DNA from 2 places in the Paenibacillus sp. 276b genome. Region 2 is predicted to be linked to the other one. Evidence: riboswitches for the same ligand, from Rfam matches in the RefSeq annotation. Region 2 holds a riboswitch; the other holds the start of a gene.

Region 1 (4,795 bases), on a different contig from region 2:
GGACATTATCCCTATACAATTTCAATTTCATTATTTAGGAGGAACTGATATGAACATGCTTGAGTATGCCTCTCCACCGGCATCTGATCTTCTATCTGACCTGGGAAGACGAATTATTGGTGCTGAAGATGCCGATACGCTGAGGGAGAATGCCAATCTGAACGGAGACTCGTTCAGCGGCAAGATGAGCAGGCTCGGTTCGGAGACCGCCAAGTGGCATGCTCTGCGTCATGTGCTGCCTAAGGAGCTCGCTCTAGCTGTGGAGAACGGCGATCTGTATGTACACGATCTGGATCAGTATGCCCTTGGAACGACCAACTGTATCTTTATTCCGTTTGACCGACTGCTGGCCTCCGGATTCAATACCGGCAACGGTTCGGTTCGTACACCACAGACAATCATGTCTGCCATGGCACTGGTGGCCATTATTTTTCAATCCCAGCAAAACAGCCAGTACGGCGGTGTATCCGCCAATAAAATCGACTGGGATCTCGCACCTTATGTGAAGCGTTCGTTCCGTAAGCATTATCGGAAGGGGCAACGGCTGTTTGGGGAGATTGCCCCAATTGAGGATGAGCAACTGCATCTGGATAGCGATGAAGCAAAGGAGAAGTGTCCTCGAGCCTTTGCCTTTGCCTGTGAAGAAACGGAACTGGAGACCGAACAGGCTGCCGAATCTCTGATCCATAATTTGAACACCATGAGCAGTCGTGCTGGGGGACAGATTCCGTTCACTTCGCTGAACTACGGGCTGTGCACTTCAGCCGAAGGTCGGCTCGTGTCCCGGTCGTTGCTGGAAGCGACCATTCGGGGCCTGGGTAACGGAGAAACGCCCGTGTTCCCACAACATATTTTCCAGTGCAAGCAAGGAATTAATCAATCTGAGGGAGATCCGAATTACGACTTGTTCCGGCTTGCTGTGACCTGCTCCTCACGGCGCATGTATCCGAACTTTGTCAATGTGGATGCTTCCTTCAACCTTCTCTATTATCAACCGGAAGATCCCGATACGATCATTGCGACGATGGGATGCCGGACACGCACACTGGCTGATCGCTTCGGACGCAATCGTCAGAGCGGCAAAGGCAATCTGTCCTTTAACACCATCAATCTGGTCAAGCTCGGCATTCGATATGGGATCTGCCAGGGAGCAAGAGCCATCGCTGACCGGGCTGGCTTCTATACGGCGCTGGAATCCGTCATGCACAATGCTACGGATGGACTGCTGCACCGGTATCGAATTCAGATGAACCAGCCTGCCAAAGCATCGGACTTCATGATGCGGGAAGGAGTATGGGAAGGCGGTGAACAATTGGCTCCGAATGAACCGGTCGCCGATCTGTTGAAACATGGTACGTTATCCCTTGGTTTTATCGGACTTGCTGAATGTATGACCGCTCTATATGGCCGTCACCATGGACAAGACCTCCATGTACATCGAGAAGCCTTGAATATCATTCGTACGATGAGAGAATTCTGTGACCGGATGAGTGAGCAGCATAACCTGAATATCACCTTGTTCGCTACGCCCGCCGAGGGACTGTCCGGCAAATTCACCAAGATTGATCGTGAGCGATACGGCAGCATCGCGGGGGTCAATGACCGGGAATACTACACCAATTCATTTCACATTCCGGTCTATCATTCCCTTCCTGCCTATCGCAAGATTGAATTGGAAGCTCCCTTCCACTCACTATGTAATGCCGGAGCGATCTCTTATGTCGAACTCGACGGGAACGTAAGGGCCAATACCGCCGCTTTCCAACGAATCGTGCAATACGCGCTGGCCCAGGACATCGGGTATTTCTCCATTAATCATCCGATTGACCGCTGTCCGTCCTGTGGCTATGAGGGCGTTATTGGAGATGTATGTCCCGGATGTGAGGCTCATGAAACCCACGTGCATTTCCAGCGGCTGCGCCGGGTGACGGGATATCTGACCGGTGACTATAAAGTGCGCTTCAATGGGGCGAAGCAGGCCGAAGTGAGAGACCGGGTGAAGCATCGTTGAATCTGTATGGTTACATTCCGGAATCGGTGAATGAGGGGCCTGGCCTGCGTGCCGTGTTGTTCATCAGCGGATGCCGCCATGCCTGTCCGGGCTGCTTTAGCCCCGGCTCATGGAGCTTCCGTGCAGGCGAACCATTTACGGAGGAGCGGCAGCAGCAGATTTTGCATGAGGTAACCTCTCATCCCTTGCTGGAAGGGGTAACGTTATGCGGAGGTGATCCTTTTTTCTCTGCGGCAGAATGCTCCTCCTGGGTTCGGCAGCTTCGGGCTGCACGACCTGATCTGACTGTATGGGCATACACGGGGTTTGTGTATGAGGAATTGATTACAGACCCGTCACGGGCGGAGTTATCCCGGCTATGCGACGTCATTATCGACGGGCCTTATATCGCAGCTGAACGTGATGTGTCTCTTCCTTTTCGTGGCAGTCGTAATCAGCGCATCGTTAATGTGGGTGCAACAATGGCTGGCCAGACAATCGTTACCATGCAGTTAGATGCATGGTAACGATTTTTTTATTTGAGGGGGATCAAGCACAGCGTGGGCGATGATATGGTTCATTTTAAGGAGTCAAATCTGCCAATATATCTAGGATTCATAGAGCACTGTTTTATTTCCGATCGGATTAATGATATATGTTGCAAGCCCTTAGGTTATCGTCTATGATTGGTAGCATAAGAGCAAGTATAAGACGATTGCATCATGATACAATCTATCATCTATGCTTGGTCGCCAATTTCATAGCCAGAGATGTGTACGCACATTTCTGCACACGGAAACAGGTGCCTACCGCGCTACATGCGTGGTCAGGCTTAAAAGGGAAGCACGGTGTAAATCCGTCGCGGTCCCGCCACTGTATACGGGGAGTCTGTGCATATAATCCACTGGTGTAACCACCGGGAAGGAATGCATATGACCATGATCCGCAAGCCAGGAGACCTGCCTGTTTCGACAGCATCGCATGACCTACGGAAGATAGGAAGGTGTTAGAGCAACCGCTACAACTACTTATAGCAGGTGTTCTTTCCCATTCTATCTTTGTGCACAGTCGTCATTCATGATGCCTGTTTCTCGGGGTATGGAATCGGAAGGAATGCCTTTTTTTGATGCTTTCAAAAGAAACACACCACAATAGCTTCAACTTGATGAGTTACCTATTATAAATGAGGAGGAATTTTACATGTCGCAATCACAGCAACAACAGCCACAAGTACTGACAGGCAACCTTGGTTACCCCCGTATCGGTGCGGGACGCGAATGGAAAAAAGCACTGGAGTCCTTCTGGGCTGGCCGAATCGATGAATCTACGCTTCATCAGGAGCTGACCACACTTCGGTTGCAAGATCTGAAGAAACAGCAAGCACAGCAGCTCGATCTGATTCCTGTGGGCGACTTCTCCTACTATGATCATATTCTTGACGTATCCGCGATGTTTGGCGTCGTTCCTGAGCGCTTTAACCATACAGGCGGACCGGTATCCGTATCTACCTACTACGCCATGGCCCGGGGTAATGATCAGGCAACAGCCTGTGAGATGACCAAGTGGCTGAACACCAACTATCACTACATCGTACCTGAGATTCATAATGATACTGCATTTGCATTGCTTGAAAATAAACCCCTTGCCGCCTATCGCGAAGCGAAGCAGGAGCTTGGGCTGGAAGGTAAACCGGTCGTCGTCGGTCCGTACTCGTATGTACGTTTCGCCAAAGGCTATGACGCGGAACGCTTCGCAGAGATCGTCACACGCCTCGTTCCCGTATACGCCCAGCTTCTGTCTGAACTTCAAGCAGAAGGCGTACAGTGGGTACAGATCGACGAGCCTGCTCTGACGCTGGCTGTCTCTTCCGAAGATGAAGCCTTGCTGCAACAGGTGTATGCTGCCTTGGCACAAGCTGCACCGGAATTGAAGCTGCTGCTTCAAACATACTTCGAATCGGTGGAAGCTTATCCGGTCGTGACAGCACTGCCTGTTGCCGGAATCGGCCTGGACCTGGTCCACGGCTATGAAGGCAACCTCGCCAGCCTGCGGGAGCATGGCTTCCCGCAGGATAAATGGTTGGGCGCCGGTGTCATCGACGGGCGCAACATCTGGCGTGCCGATCTCGCAGAGACGGCGAAGCTGCTGGAGCAGGTGGCTGAATTCGCAGCCGAAGGCAAGCTAATCATTCAGCCTTCCTGCAGCCTGTTGCATGTACCGGTTACTGCCGCTCAGGAGAGCGCGCTTGATCCGGTACTGCGCAATGCCCTGGCCTTTGCTGACGAGAAGCTGGAGGAAATAGCGACGCTCGGCACGTTGTTGTCCGGCGGTGCAAAGCAGGCGGACCAAGCAGCGGCTTTGGCTGAAGCCAGCCGCCGCGCCCAGGCAAGCACCGAAGCGGTGCACCTGCTGAGCGAGTCCGAATCACGGACACGCCTGAGTGGTGCGCCTGCAGGGGTCCATGCTGATGAGCAGCTGCTTCGCAACGCGTCATTCCAGGAGCGACGCGAATTGCAGCAGCAAAAATGGTCGCTCCCGCTGCTGCCAACAACAACCATTGGCAGCTTCCCGCAAACGGCAGACGTGCGCAAAGCACGTGCACTCTTCCGTAAAGGGGAATGGAATGCGGAGCAATATGATGCCTATGTGCGTGAACAGATCCAAGAATGGATTACCATCCAGGAGGAAATCGGTCTGGATGTGCTGGTACACGGTGAGTTCGAACGTACCGATATGGTTGAGTTTTTCGGTGAGAAGCTGACCGGATTCGCCTTCACCAAAAATGGCTGGGTACAGTCCTACGGC
Region 2 (4,795 bases):
GAAAAGCACTAATCCCTTCTTCAACCACCCCATGATCCGCAGCCATAACGATGACAGCTCTTCGATCAAAGCAAGGCCGAGCCTCACTGGTGATCCCCGCCAGACGAATAACTAGCTGTTCAAGCTTGCCCAGACTGCCGGGTGGCTTCGTCAATGCATCCACATGCGCGGAAGCTTCAGCCGCAACTGCCTCATGTGGACCCACGATCCGACCCATTAACTGTTCCAACACCTGTTCATTATTCATACAGCCAGCACTTCCTTTATCAAAATATGGGGTCTCCCCCGCCTCATTCATTTCTTCTCTCGTCTTAGCAAAAGCTGTGGCAATCCATTGTCGGGATGATTCACCATGGCCGGGCTCACCCGGAAGATCTCCCGAATGTTCTCTTCCGTCATCAACGAATGGGGTGTGCCACTGCCTACACAAGTCCCGTCACGTAGCGCCAGAATATGATCGCAAAATTGCGCGGCCAGATTCAGATCATGCAGCACTGCCACAATCGTAATATGATTTTTTTGACGCCACGCTGATAATAACTCCATGAATTGCAATTGATATTTGATATCGAGAAAGGTGGTTGGCTCGTCCAGCAATAATAGTCTGGGTTCCTGAGCCATGACTTTGGCAAGCGCAACCCGCTGCCGTTGCCCGCCACTCAGTGCATCCAAAGGTCGTTCGGCCATGTCACTCAGACCCAACTCCTCTAACACCTTATCAACTACTGCTGCTCCATCCGACGATTCTTTGCCAAGCCAGTTCTGATAAGGGTAACGTCCCATCTCGACAACATCTCTTACGGGATAAGAGATGGCCGGCAGACCATCCTGCTGCAAGACCGCAATCATACGTGACAAATCTTTACGGGTGTATGAGGAAATGTCGCGTCCATCAATCTGTATGCTGCCTGCGTTCGGCTGTTCGGTTCCGGCAAGTAGCTGAATCAGGGTCGATTTTCCACTGCCGTTTGGACCAACAACGCCCCACCATTCACCCTCTTTGACTTTCCAGTCCACTGCATGCAGAGCCCGATGGTTACCATACATTTTACCAGCTTCCGTGACCTCTATCATCGGCCGGCTCTCGGTAAGGTCTGTTTTCATGAATGTGCTCATGGCATCATCCCCTTCCGCAGCTTTTTGTTCCGGTGTAGCAGATACGCGAAGAATGGCGCTCCAACGAAAGCCGTAACCACACCCAGCGGAATTTCGGTTGGGGCCAGCAATGAGCGTGCAATCGTATCTGCCCAGACCATGAAGATGGCTCCCCCAATCGCGGACAAAGGCACCAGCAATCGATAATCAGGTCCGACGATGAGCCGAAGAATATGCGGAATGACCAATCCGACGAAGCCAATCACGCCGGATACGGAGACAGCGCCTGCCGTAAGCAGCGTACCCACAGCTAACACCGACAGTTTCAATCCATCCACCTTAACCCCGATATGAGCAGCCTGTCGTTCCCCCAAGGCAAGCACATTCAACGAACGCGCACGGCTCCAGAGGAAAATCAGCCCCAGCACAAAATACGGGAAAAGGATGGCCGTATACGACCACCCACGCAGTGCCAGACTTCCCATCGTCCAGTATATAATTTCATTGATTGTCTGCTTCGACATGGTCGACAGGAAGGAGACTACGGCTCCCAGGAAACTTTGCATGACCACGCCAGCCAGAATGAGGCTGTGTGTCGGTATTTTGCGTCCCTCACGAGCGAGGGCCAGCACAAACCACAATGTAACTACTCCCGTCAGAAACGCGACCAGTGGCAGAGTCCAGATCCCAATCAGTGCATACTGCAATCCGAAAAAAATCAGAAAAGCCGCACCTACCGATGCACCGGACGATACGCCCAGGGTAAACGGATCAGCCAGAGGGTTACGAAGAACCCCCTGGAATCCAGTTCCGGCAATCGCCAGCGATGCACCTACAAGCACGGCAAGCAGTACACGTGGGAATCTGACCTTCCATATAATCTGTTCTGCTGCTGTATTCCAGTCAGGAACAATCCAGTCGCCCAGCCAGGGGATGCGATGAAGCAAGATGCCCGCAATGTCCCGGACAGGCAGGGCAACCGAACCGATGCCCGTGCAGATGAGCACGGTTAACACAAGCAGCACAATTCCGGCCGTTCCGTACACTGCCAGCTTTTTACTCATTTGAACAGATCAGGGTAGATCGCTTTGGCTACTTCTTTCAGACCTTGGGTTACCCGTGGTCCCGGACGGCTCAACAGGTTGGCATCCAGACCGATGACTGCATCGTTTTTCACAGCCGTGATTTGATCCCATCCGCTGCGTGCTTTGATGATTTGATCCAATGTTTTGGAATTTTCATCAATGACATCGTTCGCATATAGAATGACGTCCGGGTTAGAAGCAATAATGTTCTCTTCATTAATCTGATTCCAGCCAGTCAAGTCGGAAGCTACGTTGTTTCCTCCGGCAAGTGTGATCAATTCATCCATGAATTCGCCTTTACCCACAGTCCAGCCTGGAGAGAATTCAACGTATACTTTTTTCTTTTCTTCTGGTTTAACTGCCTTCACAGCTTCAGTTACATCAGCCACATCTTTTTTCATCTGGGTGATGATCTCCTGTGCTTTTTCCTGATGATCCGTGATTTTACCAAAAGTTTCAATGTTATTCATCACATCATCCACTGATTTAGGATCTGTTTTGAAAATGGTAATGCCCAGATCGCGCAGTTTCTTCACCGACTCTTTGCTCATCGAGATACCTGTAAATACGATGTCAGCTTCAGCTGCAATGATCGACTCTTCATTAGGCTTTGTTATGCCGCCCATTTTTGGTTTCTTTGTTGCTGCTTCCGGATAATCGTCATAGTCGGATACCCCTACGATCTGCTCGTCCAATCCGAGTGCGAACAGGGATTCCGTTTCAGCCGGAGATACGGATACGATTTTGGCTGGTGCTTTGTCAAAGGTAAATGATTCACCCGTAGCATCTGTAACCGTGAGTGGATATTGTGTTTTGAGATCTGTTTTCGCCTGTTCCTGGGATTGCTCCTGTGCAGGTTGCGAGGTTCCTGTACCCTCGTTCGTTGTTGTTGTACCACATCCGGCCAACGTCAGTGCCAGCATCGCTGCGCTCAGCAGTGACGCTACGCCTTTCCATGTCTTGAAATTCATTGTGTTCATTCTCCCCTTCTCTATCCATTCTAGTGAGTAGTGCTCCTGTCCCAATTCCGCTTGAATTTGTGTTCCGAAAAAATAAAATCCCTAATCCTTGGGTCAGGATCAGGGATGACGTCTCGCATGTGGCGATCTGCGCATGATCAGCTTGGCGCTGTATATGCACAGAGAACTGCCCGAAACGCTGTCCTTTCCTCGAAGGAACACCGGTTTATACGTCCAGGGCAGGTAACCTGACTTACAGGAATTCATCCTGATTTACAGTGGCGGGACCGTGCCGGATTTACACCGGCTTCCCTATTTCACCCGTTTGCCGTTCATCGCCTTATATAAAAGCATGAAACATTACTGCATGCACTCGGGACCCATGGTCGCTAATATTGTTTAACCATTCAAGTGAGCATCCTGCATCGTTGGCAGGGCTTGTTGAGCCTCCATCCGATGATGCACTTGCTAAGTCACACTTCTGTTGTGATTATAGGTTATATTGTACATCCTTACAACCCGATTTACGGAAAAGTCAATCTGGTTCCAACCCAGCTATCCCCATCGCCAGCCAGCCGGATCTTTATCGCTTGTCCTGGTACTACCTGCGTATCCCAGAAATCTTGATTCGGAATGAGAAGTGACACAATATAACGAATAACACCGCCATGCGTAATCACGGCTACTTTTGGCACGTTTATGCTGCGAGAGTGCAGTATTGGTGAAAAGGACATCAGACACTCTTCCATAAATGAATCAATCCGCGCTGCAAATGCTGTCCAAGGCTCGCCACTCGGTGGCGTTACCTCATGCGGCGCATCGATCCAGTCTCGGTACTGCGAATTGTCCTTGAGCTGATCGTAGGTCAACCCCTCCCACTGACCAAAGTCGATCTCCCTTAGTCGGGCATCAAGCTTGGCCTGTCCCATTTGGGACGATGCAATGTGTGAAAGTGTCTGCTGACAACGCAGCATATCACTGCAATACAAGGCGTCGCATGTGATATCGCTACACTGCTCACGCAGCGAAGATAGCTCCTGCTTTGCCTCAGGCAACAGTCCGATGTCAGTATGCCCAAGATACCTTTTTTCCAAGTTCCACGCCGTTGTACCATGACGTATCAACATAATATCGCGGCTTTGCATGCCACCATGTCCAGCTTCTATCTCCATAACAGTGCACCTCCAGCAGACCATATCCCGAAGGTGACCAACCAACATAATAAAACAAAAGAACCTGCCGACCAGAACATAAGCCGTGTTGTTCGTACAATATCTTCTGCTTCCATCCGTCTAGTAGGCTCGCCCATATATGCGCGAAATGAAGCCACGCCGTGATATACGTTATGCCCGCCAAGTCTTATGCCCAGCGCTCCGGCCACCGCCGACTCGGGGAAACCGCTATTCGGGCTTGGGTGCAGTCGTGCATCCCGGGACACCATGCGTGCTGCCCCTCTGGCATCCAACTTCATGAACCAGGCTCCCATAATTAACAGTAAGGCGGTAAGCCGCGCGGGAATCCAGTTGGCCCAATCATCTAGACGGGCAGACGCCCAACCGAGATGCAGATATTTTTCATTTTTATAACCTACCATCGAATCCAGTGTATTCACCGCTCGATAGGCCATGGCAAGTGGTGCACCACCAATCAGGGCAT

What was found. Region 2 has a riboswitch for cobalamin ahead of BLV50_RS13645 (ABC transporter substrate-binding protein). Riboswitches for the same ligand answer to the same signal wherever they lie in the genome.
Region 1: linked by a shared signal. The riboswitch ahead of metE (5-methyltetrahydropteroyltriglutamate--homocysteine S-methyltransferase) and the one ahead of BLV50_RS13645 (ABC transporter substrate-binding protein) in region 2 are both predicted to bind cobalamin.

What each region holds. Positions count from the first base shown of each region.
Region 1 covers NZ_FNRR01000003.1:217,177-221,971, forward strand. The annotation lists gene BLV50_RS17020 (anaerobic ribonucleoside triphosphate reductase) at 50-2,011, shown strand; gene nrdG (anaerobic ribonucleoside-triphosphate reductase activating protein) at 2,008-2,517, shown strand; cobalamin riboswitch at 2,774-2,972, shown strand; gene metE (5-methyltetrahydropteroyltriglutamate--homocysteine S-methyltransferase) at 3,191-4,795, shown strand, end outside.
Region 2 covers NZ_FNRR01000002.1:625,282-630,076, reverse strand. The annotation lists gene cobT (nicotinate-nucleotide--dimethylbenzimidazole phosphoribosyltransferase) at 1-247, opposite strand, end outside; gene BLV50_RS13655 (ABC transporter ATP-binding protein) at 295-1,116, opposite strand; gene BLV50_RS13650 (FecCD family ABC transporter permease) at 1,113-2,159, opposite strand; gene BLV50_RS13645 (ABC transporter substrate-binding protein) at 2,156-3,160, opposite strand; cobalamin riboswitch at 3,360-3,497, opposite strand; gene BLV50_RS13640 (histidine phosphatase family protein) at 3,664-4,311, opposite strand; gene cbiB (adenosylcobinamide-phosphate synthase CbiB) at 4,302-4,795, opposite strand, start outside.